Regions from separate parts of the Flammeovirga yaeyamensis genome, predicted to be linked through region 1. Evidence: riboswitches for the same ligand, from Rfam matches in the RefSeq annotation. Region 1 holds a riboswitch; each other region holds the start of a gene.
The links. Region 1 has a riboswitch for S-adenosylmethionine ahead of KMW28_RS25875 (hypothetical protein). Riboswitches for the same ligand answer to the same signal wherever they lie in the genome.

Region 1 (4,323 bases):
AGTGGATGGATGCAGATGCTAGGATAGCTTATGGTAAAAACATGAAAGAAACTGCTGATAAATACAGTCATTTGATGATTAAAACATATGCAGTGGTACCTAATATTATTGCCAATGCTATTTTAAAAGGAGTGAATCTCATAGCAAAACCAAAATACGAACAAGTAATTTGTAAATCTTTTGAACAGGCATATTCTAAAGCATTACATGAAAAGGATCTTATCGAGAACTTGAAATCTGCATAAATTAGGAATTAATTCATGATTTAATATATAAGTATAAACATGTAAAGTTAAATACTAAACAAAATTAAGATCAGTCAAAGACTGATCTTTTTTTTTGTTCAAATTTTATTAGATAAAAAAATTAATACCATAAGATATTTTTTGGGAGAGGTGTGTTAGTCTTTTTCACGATTACTGATAATAATGCCTTATCAATTTCATATTATAGGCAATTTCTAACATTGTAATTTTTTGTAGAAAAATTCACTTTTTTGAACTAAAGATGATTAAGTAATGTTTTTTTATTGTACTAATTTATTACTTATGCAATTAATTTATAAATGTTCAGTGGCAACATTTGATATCTCAGAATTTCCTCTGGTAAAAATTGTTTGTCATAAAGAACAACCCAATCTTGAAGATGTAATTGAATACAAAAATTTAAAAAATAAAGTCTTCAAAGATTTCAATGAGCCCTTTATTGTAATCAGTGATGTGTCCAAAATAAAGTGGATGGATTCTGAAGCAAGAATAGAGTACGGCAAGAATCTTAAAGAAAGTGATGATAAATACCTTCACCTATTCAAAACAGCATATGTTGTCGTTCCGAATATTGTAGTGAATATCATGTTGAAAGGTATTAACCTTGTAGCTAAGCCAAGATTTAGACAAGTGATTTGTTCTAGCTATGATGAAGCATACAAAAAAGCAAAATCAGAATTAAAATTTATGATCGATTATCAGAAAGTATCTTAAAATAACCTTACCATTACACATCACAACCCAACTACTAATATTTTACAAGAAACCTAACTATTATGAATAAAATTTACACATGTAATGCCGCAGTAATAGATGTTACTGACTTTCCAATTGTGACAATGACATGTTTATCTGAAAACCCAACTCATCAAGATATTATTGAATTTAAAGCACTAAAAGAAAAAGTTTTTGATAAGTTTGATACACCTTTTGTAGTTATTGATGATTCAAGTAATATCAAATGGATTAGTTCCTCTGCCAGAGCAGAGTATGGACGTTTACTTAATGAACATGATAAAAGATATCAGAACTTATTGAGAGCTTATTTTATTGTAGCACCTAATAAGCTTATGAAAGTGATATTAAATACAATGAATAAGATATTTAAAAGAGAAATAAGACAATACGTTTACGATGATATTGATATGGCAAGAAGCTTTGCAGAATTAGATAGTGAAGTAATCAAATCAATATCAAATGTTTCTTGATTAAAATTAAATTCATTATCTATTTACTACCCAAACAAAAAATTGAATGTACCCTCTAGATTACCTTTGCAACAAATTAAGTGACGAAACATTTAAAATAGAATATCCATTTGATGATCATGTAATAATTACATTCAGGAAAGAAACATTGAATAAAAAAGATGTAGAACATTTTTTTAAAGTAGTTCATATCATTTTAGAAAACATTCAAAAACCTACAACTTTTATATATGATGTTTCTAAAGTAAAAATGATGCTAACAGATCTCCGTATGAGTTTTGCTAATAAAGTTAAAGTAATTTTGGACAACTATTCATATCTTGTAGCTTCTTATATAGTGATTATTAATAACCCTGTCACTAAGTTATTATTATATGGTATTAACCTTATTATTGGATCAGATACCAAACAAAAAGTAATGACAAATAGGGAGGAGGTTATCCGATATATAAAAAATAAAAGTGTCACCCAATTCATATAGGGTGACACCTGTTAATCAGATTGATCTAGCATTCCTTACATCATTTAAGGCATCTAACATCTTTTTGTTATGATGAGATACCTCTTTAGTTGATGTAGTCCTAATTAATTCCAATAATGATTGATCATTTAATGATGAAAAATGATCCACGAAATAGATATAAATGTCTTCTTGTAAATTCATGTTGATATAATTTTGAAATACTAAATAAAATTCAATTCTCCATTTAATAAATGGATAGGCTTTTTAAGAGATAGTTTACCACTTTTAAATACAGTGGATAAACCTTTAAAGTCTCTATTATGGAATTCTGTGTGCAAGGCATTTAAAAAAATACCTCGAGAACTATTCCACTGAAAGTTACCGACTTCAAGATTAAACTGTTGTATCAGTTCATCATCAGATAGCTGCCCTAAAAGGGTGGCGTCAACAAGTTCATTTTCATTGAATAATGTCATAAATGTAAATTTAGAGTGAAACAAAATTTTACAATGACATCAAGAATTTAATAAGAATAGGGGGGAATGTTTTTGTCGTTCCGACCTCATCTATTTTGCCACCGTGGTATTTACTCGGTTGGCATCCATCTAAGGATTCTTGATGATGATACAAAGTAAAAGACAAAAAATGTATAATTCAAATTTTTCTAAGAAGTTTTTTTGAATTTAAGGTGATAGAGTTGTTTTGCTCTTCTAAAATAGATCATATATAGCTTTGGTGTCCTTAACATCAATAATATAATATTGATCCTTTCGTATTTCTGGTAATAATTGTAGATAATAAAGAATCCTATTATTTCTGTAACTAATAATGGAAGTACTGTTCCTAATTCGCCAAAGAATTTGACAAAGAAGTAAGAACTAAAAATTAAAATACAGCTATTAATTACCACAACATTGGTTGAATATTGAGGTTTACCAATCGCATTAGTATAACTTCCGAAGAAAGCTCCTAATGGTGAAAACTGCGCTGACATTATCAAAATAACTAATAAATGGAAAGACTCTCCATAACCTTCTCCATGAAGAATACTTAAAAGTGGTTTAATGACTATTAGAAAAGCAATAGAGATAGGAACAATCAAAGTATATACTCTTTTGATCGTTTTTATAAATTCAAGTTTAAAATGCCTCAAGTTCCCTTGCTCAAATAGTAATACAATTTTGGGGTAAAATATGAGCTGAATCGCATTACTAAGTGATAAAATTAAGACCAAATATCGTTGAGCAACACCCAAAAGTGCTGTTACTTCCAAAGACAGAATACCAGCTGATATAAATAAAGTCATCCTAGAAGCAAGTGTACCAAATATCGCTTTTAACGTGCCCTGTTTGGCATAATGCATAATGTGTTTGAACGTTTTCTTATTAAATTTACTTATAACTATTTTGAAGGTTGGAATTGAACTTAAACCAATAAGAAAACTAACAAAATAAAGGCCACTCAAATAGATAATTAAATTACTTAATTCTACAGGGTAATTACTGAAATAGAAGAAAGCAGTGAAAAGCATTAAAAGAGTAGTGAAATTAATCATTACTGCTTTATATAATTCACCACGACTTTTATGAATATTTTCAATCCATTTTAAACAATTATTACTAATGGAATACAAAGGATAAAATAACAATAATGCGGAGACTTCAGGGAAGAAATCATAATACCCAATCGCAAAAATTACCGCTCCAATTAAAGATTCTATAAGTAATAGAGCGTATAAAACCGTTTTATAAGTAGAATGTGCTGTTTCATCTTCTTTTCCAGATGAAAATTTCACTAATGCAACATAAAGTACCCCTTCTCTAATATTGATCGACAAATTAAAGACAGCAAAAAATATGAACCAACGTCCTACATCTTCAGCCGAATAGACTTGTGTGACAAATAGGAGTAGTGAGTAATTATATAATAATTCACTAAAGGTTAATGATAATGAGGATATAAAAGGTTTTTCCTTAAAAAGGGCAATGAACCTTTTCATGAAGCAAAGTTAATGGGTTAATAAGTATTTCAATTTAATTGATTATGAATAATATATATAATTATTAGTTGCAACTTGCAACCATTAATCATATTATGTTTTTTTCTTTATAGAAATACTTAGAATAATGTTCTTGGATAGGGGAGATTTTCTAGATGGTAATTGCTTTCATAATTATAATTTCATTTATTATTTTAAAGATGAACTATAACAATTAAATTTACTCAACACATTTATCTTATATCAACTACATCTATAATGAGCTACCTCAAACTTTATCTATTATTCTTAATCACTTTCAGCTTTGGTGCAAAAGCCCAAAATAATTCAGCAATTGTAAATGATGTGCTTATATCTAAAAGTAATAATATCATTTGGATAAGTGAT
Region 2 (4,323 bases), on a different replicon from region 1:
TTGCCAATCCGTATTTGCTCCTAAATCTAGTGGAGTAGTTCCTTCTGCAGCAGTAGCTGAACGGTATTCGTCAGCAGTTAAAATGCCTAATTTTTTAGAAATAGTCGATACACCAAAGTAAGCATCATAATTTACTTTAGCAGTACCTTCTTTACCTTTCTTAGTGGTAATGATGATGACACCATTTGCTCCTCTCGCTCCATAAATAGCTGTTGCAGAAGCATCTTTTAAGATATCAAATGACTCAATATCGGCAGGGTTGATAGTGGCCAATGGATTTTTTCTAGCAGAATTTGAATATACACCAGAAGTACCTGGGTCTGATGCAGTATTATCAATTGGAAAGCCATCAATAACGTATAAAGGCTCATTGGATGCAGTTAATGATGTACCACCACGAACACGAATGTTGACACCTGCACCTGGCTCCCCAGAAGATGGAGTCATCTGAACACCAGCAATTTTACCTTGAATCAATTGATCAGGAGAGGACATCACACCTTGGTTAAAATCTTCTGCCTTAACAGAAGACATGGCGCCTGTCACATCTTTTTTCTCCATCTGACCATAACCGACTACAACTACTTCCGAAAGTTGTTTAGCATCTTCTTTTAGAATGATAGAGAATTTAGTTTTATTTCCGATTTCAACTACTTGTTCAAAAAATCCGATATAACTAAATGATAGCGTTTTGGCTGATTCTGAAACAAGAATAGAAAAGCTTCCTTCAAAATCAGTAGTTGTACCTTTTGATGTTCCTGTGACAATCACGTTTACACCAGGTAAAGGAGTTTTGTTTTCATCGAGAATTGTCCCGGTTAGTTTTCTTTCTTGAGCATACAATGTGGACGTGAATGCTATGGTCATCAATAGCATTAGACTGAAGAAACGTAATAATTTTTTCATTAGTTAAATGTAGTTTTAAATGGACATGTAACGGACATGTGCAAAAAAAATGGGCATGTTTGTCATTTCATCAAACATGACTGTAATAGAGAATTTCTAGCTAGATAACTTTTAGACAATACGTAATAGCAGTAAATTATAATTCATTTCAAGTTTTGCGCAGTAGATAGCTATGTTTTTGTCTTTTACAATTCTAAGTCTTAATCTATAGAATTACAAATTGTTGTAAGTCAGTTCTTTTGTCTAAAAGTGGACTATTGTTGTACTATTTTTGGATTTCTGTTTTTTAAAGTTTCGGAATGTTGCGATACATGTTGCGCAATCGGTTGTCATTTACGGATAACGTGATTTTATTTTTCTGTACGAAAGGTTTCGAAACAGATTGCGCAACCCATTTCTAAATTTATAAAGTGTATCAAATACTCTTATGTTTATTGGATAAATTGAACATTTAAAAAAATTGAAAAAAATTAAGTATTCGTATTAAAATTGATGACGAAAAGGCGATTTCATTCAATAAAATATGGTCTTTTCTTCATTTTGTATTTAATTTGCACTGTGCTTATCACGAATGACATAAGAGATCGGGCTCGTAGATGTCATGGCAACCGTTGCGCCCAGCTTCAGGTGCCAAATCCCGCCTCGGAGGTGTCCGAGAAAGATGAGCTATAGCATTCAATCGGGAATGGAAGTCTCAACAGTAACTTTTAAGCACGTTTTTAACTCTTCAAAGGGAGAGGATGTGAAACGTAACTTTTAAAATATCAGATGTCGAAAAAACTCAGAGAGTTAGCAAAAGAGCGTGTGCTCATATTAGATGGTGCGATGGGTACCATGATTCAAAAGCATAAATTAGGTGAAGAGGATTACAGAGGTGAACGATTTAAAGATCACCCATGTGATGTGAAAGGGAACAATGATATGCTTTCTATCACTCAGCCGGATATTATTCGTGATATTCACAAACAATATTTCAAAGCAGGAGCTGATATCGTTGAGACGAATACATTTAGTGGTACGACTATCGCTATGGCCGATTATCAAATGGAGCCAGATGTGTATGAGTTGAACTATGCCTCTGCAAAGTTGGCAAAAGAAGCAGCAGCTGAATACACTGAATTGGAACCTCACAAACCTCGTTTTGTAGCGGGAGCAGTAGGACCAACGAACAGAACGGCATCTATTTCTCCTGATGTAAACGATCCAGGTTATAGAGCGGTTACTTTTGATGATCTTGTTGAAGCTTACTATTTACAGGTACAAGGTCTAGCAGAAGGTGGAGCGGATACGATCTTAATCGAGACAGTATTTGATACGCTAAACTGTAAAGCAGCTCTATTTGCTGCTGATAAATATTTTACTGATGTTGAAGAAGGAAATGTAGTTTCTGCAGCTCCAAAAGGGAGAGAGGCTGAATTCCCTAATTTATATAAAGGAGAACGTTTACCATTGATGGTTTCTGGTACGATTACAGATGCATCGGGTAGAACGCTTTCTGGACAAGTAGTCGAAGCATTCTGGAACTCTATCAGACATGCAGATCTATTTAGTGTAGGATTGAACTGTGCATTAGGCGCAGATTTACTCCGTCCATACATTCAAGAATTATCTCGTGTTGCTGATACCAACGTTTCAGCCTATCCAAATGCGGGTCTTCCTAACGAATTTGGTGAGTACGATCAGACATCAGAAGAGATGAGTAAAATCTTAGAATCTTTTGATGGATTAGTGAATATTATTGGTGGATGTTGCGGTACAACACCTGACCATATTAATGGAATTGCAGAGACATTCAGCAAAGCGAAGGTGAGAGAAATTCCAACTCAAGCACCTTACCAAAGATTAAGTGGTTTAGAACCTGTAACGATCAAGCCGGATAGCATTTTTGTTAACGTGGGTGAGAGGGCCAACGTAACAGGTTCTGCCAAATTCCGTCGTTTGATTGAAAACGGTGATTTTGAAGCAGCCATCGAAATTGCAAGACACCAAGTAGAAGGTGGTGCTCAGGTAATTGATGTCAATATGGATGAAGGGATGTTGGATTCTAAGGAATGTATGACACGTTTCTTAAATCTAATCGCATCTGAACCAGATATTGCCAAGCTTCCAATTATGGTGGATTCATCAAAATGGGAAATTATTGAAGCAGGTCTGAAAACATTGCAAGGTAAAGGTATTGTCAACTCGATCTCTTTGAAAGAAGGAGAAGAGGACTTTATTTATAAAGCAACAACCATCAAAAAATATGGTGCTGCAGCAGTTGTCATGGCATTTGATGAAGATGGTCAGGCAGATAACTTCGAGAGAAGAAAAGAAATCTGTTCGAGATCGTATGATATTCTTGTTAATAAAGTGGGTTTCGCACCTCAAGACATCATTTTTGATCCGAATATCTTGGCAGTTGCCACAGGTATCGAAGAGCACAACAACTATGCAGTTGATTTCTTTAAAGCCACAAAATGGATCAAAGAAAACTTACCACATGCGATGGTAAGTGGTGGTGTTTCCAACATTTCATTCTCATTTAGAGGAAATAATGCAGTTCGTGAAGCAATGCACTCCGCTTTCTTATACCATGCTGGTAAAGCAGGTATGGACATGGGTATTGTGAACCCAGGTATGATCGAGGTGTATGAAGAAATTCCAAAAGATTTATTAGAACATGTTGAAGATGTTCTTTTGAATAGAAGAGAAGATGCTACTGAACGTTTAGTTGATTTTGCAGAAACAGTAAAATCAAAAGGTAAGAAAAAAGAGGTGGACTTATCTTGGAGAGAAAATCCAGTAGAACAACGTCTATCTCATGCCTTAGTAAAAGGTTTAGTAGAATTTATTGATGAAGATGTAGAAGAAGCACGTCAGAAATTCGCTCGTCCTATTGAAGTGATCGAAGGTCCTTTGATGGATGGCATGAACGTAGTAGGTGATTTATTTGGAGAGGGTAAAATGTTCCTTCCTCAGGTAGTGAAATCTGCTCGTGTGATGAAAAAGGCGGTAGCGATTCTTATTCCATATATTGAAGAAGAGAAAGCCAATAATCCAGAATTATCAGCTTCATCTTCTGCCGGTAAAATCTTGATGGCGACCGTAAAAGGTGATGTACACGATATCGGTAAAAATATCGTTAGTGTAGTATTAGCTTGTAACAACTTCGAGATCATCGACCTTGGAGTAATGGTGCCGTTGGATAAAATTATTAGAACAGCTGTTGAAGAAAAAGTAGATGTTATCGGATTAAGTGGTTTGATCACTCCATCACTAGACGAAATGGTTTACGTTGCCGAAGAATTAGAACGTCAAGAACTGAATATTCCAGTAATGATTGGCGGGGCAACGACTTCAAGAGTACATACAGCGGTAAAAATTGACCCTCAATATTCAGGTTCAGTAGTACACGTATTGGATGCTTCTAAGTCA
Region 3 (4,323 bases), on a different replicon from region 1:
AAATCGGCATCCATTCCACCATACATTTTAAAATCACCTGCTTTACCAGATAACTTGATAAAATCATTATCAGAAATAGAGTACTCAACGCCACCTTGAAGTCCCATTACCTCGAAAGTACGCTCCCTTTCTCCATCTGAAATAATGTAAGAAGTTGTATCTCCAGATTGAGTAATACGTTCCGATTTTAGGGTACCCGGACCAGGTCTTTTATTGTAATTGGCACCTACATAGTAGCTCCATTTTTTCTTTCTAAAGTTTAACAGGAAATCTCCACCTAATCGGCCATAACGACCAACATTTACGTTGGCTACGCCACTTACGCCTTCTAATTTATTTTTCTTAGTAATGATATTGATAATGCCTGCTGTTCCATCAGGGTCGTATTTAGCAGATGGGTTAGTTATTAATTCAATATTTTCGATAGTTGAGGCTGGAATTTGTTGTAAAGCTTCTGATGCATCCAATACAGATGGGCGACCATCAATAAGTACGGTAAAACCAGAACTACCCCTTAAACTCACATTACCATCTCCGTCCACATTAATAGAAGGTACATTTTGTAGTACATCCACCGCAGTACCTGACAAAGCCGAAAATTGTGAGCCTACATTGACTACCTTTTTATCAATGTCATAGGTCACCGTATTTTGGGTTCCAACAACTTCCACAGCTTCAAGTACTTCAGCATCTGTAGTGAGTACTACATTACCGATATCTTTAGAGTAATTCGATTTATCGATCACTACATTTTCTAGAATGCTTTTTTGGAATCCGATAAAAGTTACTTCTACCATATACGTCCCCTCAGACAAGTTCTTTACGACAAACTTACCTCCTTCGGTAGTTACGGTTCCACCTACAAGGGTGTGCGTATCTTTAGTAAATACACTTACAGTAGCATATTCTACCGGTACATTTGTTCCGTCCTCGGATACAGAACCGATAATGACTCCTTTCTTAATAGGGTTGTTGTTAGCGAAAACCGTTGAAAGGAAAATGAAAGTCAAAAATGTGAATAATTGAGAAGTTCTTTTAAACATGAGTTTACAGTAAATATTAAATCTGCTTCAAAAGTAGTAGGCAAATCTGTTTGAAATCTGAAGAGATATAGAGTTGATGATCTTTTATTCTTAAATCACTGATTTTCTTCACATTCCAATACCTACTTTTTTGATAAAAACCCCAAACACTTGTATTTGTTTATAGAAAAATCAGATTTCATTTTTACAATTCTGAACGAAATCTGTAGTTCCTCTTTTTATAAATTCAATTTGTTATAGACTTATTTGATAAAAAAACTTCAAAGACTTTTGTACTACTTTATTACATTTCTATATTTGCAATTGCAATCTTATCAAGAAAGGCAGAGGGATTGGGCCCTATGAAGTCTTGGCAACCTGCGCTCCTCAAAGCAAGGTGCCAACTCCCACCACGAAGGTGTTCGTGAAAAGATGAGTTTAACTCCATAAAATTTCATATTCATTGCATTGCAATACTGTCTATACTGATAAGTTCACGGATGAACCAAAATTTGGGCTGAGTGTTTTTTAGAAGTTTAAAACAGCATATTATTTCTTTTTGTCTACTGTTATTTTTAACAGGATGCTTTGAGCTACAAGAAAAGTTAGAAGTGACAGAAAGCGGAAAAGGTGATTATTCCTTTACTTTTGATTTTTCTCAGAGTAAAGATATCTTCAATATTATTTCTGCATATAAAGACAAAAACGATCAACGCATTTTTGAACCAAAAAAATACGAAAAACCTCTACAATTGCTAAGCCGAGAATTAAATACACTTCCCGGTGTGTACAATTGTAAGACTTTATTAGACTCTACCCATTGGAGGTTAGGTATTCGTTTTGCATTTGTTGATATTCATGCATTCAATTCCGCTCTCTCGAAAATTAACCTCTCTAAGAAGGAGGAGGTTTTCATCAAAATGAAGAGAAAAAAAGCTGAATGGGTTCAGAATGTAAATTGGATGAATATCATCACATCGCAACTACCAAATTCTGAAGAATCAAAGAAATTGATGTTGCAACAAGTGGATTCTGCTTCTTACAATTTCCATTGGAATCTGAACAGAAATATCAAAACTGTAAAATCTTATGAGATCGAACGAATGGGAACATCAGAATTGGTATTTGAAGGAAAAATTCCAAGCATTGAAAAAGCAGAGTATATCACTCAATGGAATGTAAAATTTAAATGAGATTATCATAAATAATAGAAATATGACCTATTTATTCACATCCGAATCTGTATCTGAAGGGCATCCAGATAAAATTGCCGATCAAATATCGGATTCAATTTTAGATGCTATGTTGGCACAAGACCCTACTTCACGTGTGGCTTGTGAAACTATGGTTACTACAGGTTTAGCTGTAATTGCTGGAGAAATTACGACAAAAGCATATGTTGAAATTCCAGATGTTGTTCGTGAGACTATCGACAAAATCGGGTACAATAAAGAAGATTATTACTTCGCAGCTCACTCTTGTGGTGTTCAAGTAGCATTACATAGCCAATCTCCAGATATTGCTCAAGGTGTAAACGTGGGTGAAGGTGTTGATAAAGATCAAGGTGCTGGTGACCAAGGTATGATGTTTGGTTACGCTACTAAAGAGACGCCAAGCTATATGCCAATGGCACTTGCTTTCTCTCATGGTCTAGTAAAAAGATTAGCTGAAATCCGTAAAACTCAGCCTGAATTAATCGGTTATTTAAGACCAGATGCTAAGGCTCAGGTAACCATTGAATATAACGAGGACAATACTCCTAAAAGAGTACACACTATCGTTGTTTCTACTCAGCACGATGAGTTCCCTAATAAATCAGACGATGATGCATTGGCTCAAATTGCAGAAGATGTGAAAAAACACGTTATTCCTGCTGTTATTCCAAATGCTTTGATCGATGCAGATACTATCTTCCACATCAACCCAACAGGTAAATTCGTTATCGGTGGACCTCACGGTGATGCTGGCTTGACTGGTCGTAAAATTATTGTAGATACTTACGGTGGTAAAGGTGCTCACGGTGGTGGTGCATTCTCAGGAAAAGATCCATCTAAAGTAGACCGTTCTGCTGCTTATGCTGCAAGACACATTGCTAAAAACTTAGTAGCTGCAGGTGTAGCTGACGAAGCTTTAGTACAAGTGGCTTATGCTATTGGTGTTTCTACACCAGTATCATTGAACGTACAAACTTACGGTACTTCAAAAGTAGACAAAACAGATGCTGAAATTTCAAATATCGTTAACGAGCTTTTCGATATGCGTCCTAAGGCAATTGTTGATCGTTTAGGTCTTACTAACCCTATTTTCTCTCCAACGGCTGCTTACGGTCATATGGGACAAGAACCATATACTAAAGAAGTTGAGTTGGAAATCAGAAATATCGAAGAAAAAGACGGTAAGAAAGTAACGACTACTACAATCGAGAAAAAAGAAGTAGAATTCTTTACATGGGAGAAACTAGATTATGTCGATAAGATTAAATCTGCTTTCGGATTGTAATATTTTTCTATAAATAATATTATTTCTAAATCCTTGTTGGTAATTTCACCAACAAGGATTTTTTTATTTTACGATATATGCGTTTCACTCTTATACTTCTACTCCTATTATCTAACCTAATCACTTTTGCGCAATCAAGTGATAGTTTATCTATTCATCAAAAACCAAAAAATAGAAAAACTGTTGGCCTTGTTCTAAGTGGTGGTGGTGCAAAAGGTATTGCCCATATTACCGTCATCAAAGTTCTTGAAGAATATGGTATTCCAATTGACTATATTACGGGTACTTCTATGGGAGCAATTGTTGGTGGATTTTATGCTGCAGGTTACACCACTGATGAATTGGAAATGTTTATCAGAGACCCTCAATTCCAAGATTGGGTATCAGGTAAAGTCAATACCGACGATCAATTTTATTTTGGTCGACAAGAAAGAGGAGCTGAATGGGTGAACTTTAATATTGAATATGATTCCATCTATGGTTTATCATGGGATCCCACAATTATCCCTACTGGTCTACTGAATTATAACCTTTCTGCCCGCCTTTTTAAACGCTCCAAAGAAATTGATTATGATTTCGATAATCTAGATGTTCCCTTTAGAGCCGTAGTATCTGATATCTTCGAAAGAAAAGCCATTGCCGTGGGTGAAGGAGATTTAATGAGTGCTATTCGTGGATCTATGGCTGTACCATTGGTCTTTTCTCCAGTAAAAATCCAAGATAAATATGTATATGATGGTGGTATCTACAACAACATCCCTGTAGATGTCATGAAGGAAGAATTTAATCCCGACATGGTCAT
Region 4 (4,323 bases), on a different replicon from region 1:
AAAGAGATATTGGAGAATTTAATAAAGCAATTGTCCCTCTATTAGTATGGACAGGTATAATTTGTGGATTAATAGGTGTTTCTGATATCTCTACAGCCTCTTTGTTATTCCTCACTATTATGCTTCAGTTATTTATCGGGCGTGTTCCCGTTAAATACTTATTTATGTTGATAGCGATTGGTTGCCTTGCGGCCTTGTTTGTTTACCAATTTGGTCAAAGAGGTGGTACCGCAGTTTCTCGTTTATCTTCTTTTATGAGTGAAACTGAAATCCCTTATCAAGCGGAACAATCTTATATCGCAATTTCAACTGGTGGAATTTCAGGTAAAGGAATTGGAGAAAGTACTCAAAGAAACTTCCTACCTCACTCTTATTCTGATTTTGTTTTTGCCATTGTGGTAGAAGAATATGGTTTAATTGGGGCTTTAGTAATTATAGGACTTTACATTACCCTACTTTACCGGGGAATGGCAATTGTCGCTACTAGTCAAAAAGCTTTTGGTGGTTTATTGGCAGCTGGTCTTACCTTTAGTTTAATACTCCAGGCATTTGTACATATGGGCGTGGTCACAGGATTGCTTCCATTAACTGGTTTACCTTTACCATTAGTAAGTATGGGTGGTACCTCTTTATTGTTTACAGGTATGACCATAGGTATTATTCTAAGTGTGAGTAAATCTACACAAGAAGATTCTGAAGAAATCAGATTAAAAAGAACTGAGAGATCCAAAAAGCGTAAAGGATATGATGGTATTAATCGTCCTAAAAACGTTAGAATGAATTAAGTTTAATATAAACTTACATCAATTATTTGTTGTAATTAAAATATACATTCCACAACGACAATTTGATAAATGCATCAGATTGTCGTTTTTTTATTACTATAAGTCAAGTATAAAATTGGATCAATACCATTCACTACTTGTTTATATAAACCACATATCAAAAGATAGATCAAATGGTACGTAGTTTTTAATCGATAACTCACATCACGAATTAGGAGACAAGAAACTTAAAGAGATATATTGAGTGTTGTTCTGATACTTTCCCGTTAAACCTGATATCTTTTTTATTTGTAATTACACTTCACATGACCCTCAATACGACTACTACTATAAAAGACCATTTATATGGTTTAAGAGAGTGCATTATCGATCAATTAAAAAATAACATAAAAGGTGAATTAGAAATTCTTCATCAAACTATACATGAACTATGTAAAATTACAAGTTCAACTTATGGATTTATAGGTTTGATTGATCAAGACTTGGAAAAACTCAATTACTCCAACTTGATAGAATGTACCTCTTTTCAAAATAATATACCGATACTTGGCAATGGCCCTTTAAATACTTCCTCAATAGCAGTAAAGTATTTGAAATTGGCTCATGGTAAACAACTCCCCTTTTTTAGTTATGATGAAGATAAGTACAGAACACAAGCAAGCTGGTTCTCATTTTTATTAATCCCTATATTTCATCAAAACCAACAAATTGGATTAATTGGTTTATGTGATAAGAGAGAAGGATATTCAAAAAACCTATTACGATCTATCAATTTATGTTCTACAGCGATCTATCATGTTATGCTTCAACAGATGGAAAAAGTAGATATGATGAAAGCTTTTGACCTAACCCCTCCATCAAGATTTTTTTGCGATAAAACCATTTACGATATCATGTCTACCATAGATGAAAATGGTACAATTGTACTCTCTAACATTATGTGGAATGAATGTTTTGGTTGTAAGAAGAATCAAATCCTTCAAATGATTATGCATCAAGACCATCATTTGTTTTTCAAATTAATGGAAGATGCACAACGCTCTGGCTTTACAGAAAGTGCTATTGTTCGAATGATAAAAAACAATAAGATTCTATACCTAAATATGCGTGTCATCAATCTTAGGAAGCAAAATCAAATTCAGATCATTGCTCAAGATGTCTCAGAAAGATATACCAAGAAAGCTAAAATAAAATTACTCTAATTCTGATTTAATTCTTTCTAATAATGAGTTTCCATAAAGTTTTGGTAAAGAATGATCAGATCGACCTCTTAACCCCATCAATTTTTCGGCTTGTAACATAGTTAGGTTTCTGTATTTTACTTCTTCTGAAGTCGATACAAATTGATTGCTTAGTACTTGATAGCACTCTTTTAATGTTAATTGAAACGGTTCTTTACTTGCCATAATTTTAAATTATAGTGTTATAAAATTCAACGAACATCAAGAAATAAGGGAGGTGATTTAGTTTTTTTGTCTAGAAATCGACCACATCATTTTTACCACCGTGGCTACTTTGCTCGGTTGGTACCTAAAGGTTCTTGATGATTATTGTGCAAGATTAAAATGATAATTCTTTAATTCCAAATCATTAAACTTGATTAACAAAAACATTTCATTTTTTTTAAAGTTGATGATTTAAGACACTACTCCCTCACAAAAAAATAATAAACTTTAAGTCTCCTTTTTATTTCAACACTGATTACCTAACTTAAAGTATTCTAAATAACATGAAACTTAATTTTTACATAGTACCCTTATTCTTATCAATTCTTTTTTCATGCTGTGAAAATCCAACTATTGATGATGAAAGTAATCAACCTTATCCCCTAGAGTTGCCTTCACATTTTGGAAGAAATTTTGTATTACCAGAAAACAACCCAACCACTACAAAAGGCGTGGAATTGGGTCGAATGCTATTTTACGATACACAACTTTCCAGAGATAATTCTACTTCTTGTGGAACATGTCATCAACAATCCTTATCATTTACAGATGGAAAAGCTTTAGCCGAAGGTATTCATGGTCGTGTAGGCGAATTTAGTAGTATGGCTATTGTGAATGCGATGTGGCAAGGAAAGTTTTTCTGGGATGGGAGATCTGGTAGCTTGGAAGATCAAGCTTTAGGCCCCATCGAAAATGTGCTAGAGATGGACATGACTTTGGATGAAGTAGTTGAGCGTTTACAATCAGACCCTAAATATCCTCCGCTTTTTGAGAAAGCTTTTGGCAGCGGAGTTATTACTGAAGAAAATATTGGCAAAGCAATTGCTCAATTCGAACGTACTTTAATTTCAAGTAATTCTAAATACGATCAGTACTTAAAAGGAAGTTACATTCCTACCGAAGAAGAGTTATTAGGTATTCAATTGTTCTTTACTCATCCAGAACCAAGTATAAACCTAAGAGGTGGAAATTGTGGTGACTGTCATTTAAATATTCTAACCTCAGGTGACTTTAAAGGGTTTAGAGGGTTCCATAATAATGGTTTGGATGACGATGATAATTTAAAAGTAGGCCTTTCTGATGTAACAGGGTCTGAGTTTGATAAAGGAAAATTTAAGGCACCGAGTTTAAGAAATATAGCTGTTACTGCACCGTATATGCATGATGGCAGATTCAATACACTCGAAGAAGTTTTAGAGCATTATAATGAACATGTAAAGGATAGTAAAACTTTAGATGCCCTAATTAGAGAAGGGAGCAATGAACCTATTTTTCCTGGTGATCCCGTAAAATTGCATTTAACAGAAAAAGAGAAAAAAGCTATCCTCACATTTTTAAATATGCTTACTGATGAGGATTTCTTAACCAACCCAGCTTTCTCAGATCCTTTTATAAACGAATAATCCATCTAAATAATCGTTTACAAAAAGTACAATTTGATATAAAATTCTGCATTTTTGTTATGTATCACTTAAATAATGAAATGATTTTCTCTTTTTAAGTGAGCTGATAACTTAAGTTCAACAATGATATTGAATTTTAAAGTTTCGACTGTCATTAATATTTCCACATTATCAATTATACCAATGAGTTTAGAAAGAGATTTACAGAAAAGAAGTAACGGAGTATGTGAATTATGTGCTTCAGAAGAAAATGTTTCCCCTTTTTTAGTAGAACCAAAATCTTCTAAAGATATTGAAGACCATGCTAATTTATGTCAGCATTGTCAAGAACAAATTCTTGATAAATCTAAAATGGATGCAAACCATTGGAGATGTCTAAATGATAGTATGTGGAATGAAAATCCTGCAGTTCAGGTATTGGCTTGGAGAATGTTGCAACGTTTAAAATCTGAAGGATGGCCACAAGACCTTCTAGATATGCTTTACCTTGATGAAGACACATTAAAATGGGCAGAAGCAACTGGAGAGGGTGTAGATGATGAAGATAAAGTAATCCATAGAGATGCAAATGGAGCAATTTTAGAAAATGGTGATTCTGTTGTTCTAGTAAAAGATTTAGTAGTTAAAGGAGCGAATTTTACAGCTAAGAGAGGAACTGCGGTTCGAAATATATCTCTGGTACACGACAAC

Region 2: another riboswitch for S-adenosylmethionine. It lies ahead of metH (methionine synthase); the one in region 1 lies ahead of KMW28_RS25875 (hypothetical protein).
Region 3: another riboswitch for S-adenosylmethionine. It lies ahead of KMW28_RS16000 (hypothetical protein); the one in region 1 lies ahead of KMW28_RS25875 (hypothetical protein).
Region 4: another riboswitch for S-adenosylmethionine. It lies ahead of KMW28_RS07270 (hypothetical protein); the one in region 1 lies ahead of KMW28_RS25875 (hypothetical protein).

What each region holds. Positions count from the first base shown of each region.
Region 1 covers NZ_CP076133.1:1,528,185-1,532,507, reverse strand. The annotation lists gene KMW28_RS25900 (hypothetical protein) at 1-245, shown strand, start outside; gene KMW28_RS25895 (hypothetical protein) at 549-980, shown strand; gene KMW28_RS25890 (hypothetical protein) at 1,043-1,474, shown strand; gene KMW28_RS25885 (hypothetical protein) at 1,521-1,955, shown strand; gene KMW28_RS25880 (hypothetical protein) at 1,971-2,138, opposite strand; gene KMW28_RS25875 (hypothetical protein) at 2,159-2,413, opposite strand; SAM-I-IV-variant riboswitch at 2,472-2,564, opposite strand; gene KMW28_RS25870 (lipopolysaccharide biosynthesis protein) at 2,602-3,936, opposite strand; gene KMW28_RS25865 (caspase family protein) at 4,195-4,323, shown strand, end outside.
Region 2 covers NZ_CP076132.1:3,162,267-3,166,589, reverse strand. The annotation lists gene KMW28_RS12500 (SusC/RagA family TonB-linked outer membrane protein) at 1-906, opposite strand, end outside; SAM riboswitch class I at 1,466-1,574, shown strand; gene metH (methionine synthase) at 1,675-4,323, shown strand, end outside.
Region 3 covers NZ_CP076132.1:4,052,823-4,057,145, forward strand. The annotation lists gene KMW28_RS15995 (outer membrane beta-barrel protein) at 1-1,043, opposite strand, end outside; SAM riboswitch class I at 1,352-1,461, shown strand; gene KMW28_RS16000 (hypothetical protein) at 1,634-2,215, shown strand; gene metK (methionine adenosyltransferase) at 2,238-3,521, shown strand; gene KMW28_RS16010 (patatin-like phospholipase family protein) at 3,599-4,323, shown strand, end outside.
Region 4 covers NZ_CP076132.1:1,872,822-1,877,144, reverse strand. The annotation lists gene KMW28_RS07280 (FtsW/RodA/SpoVE family cell cycle protein) at 1-785, shown strand, start outside; gene KMW28_RS07275 (hypothetical protein) at 1,091-1,987, shown strand; gene KMW28_RS07270 (hypothetical protein) at 1,979-2,191, opposite strand; SAM-I-IV-variant riboswitch at 2,244-2,337, opposite strand; gene KMW28_RS07265 (cytochrome-c peroxidase) at 2,515-3,633, shown strand; gene KMW28_RS07260 (PhnA domain-containing protein) at 3,817-4,323, shown strand, end outside.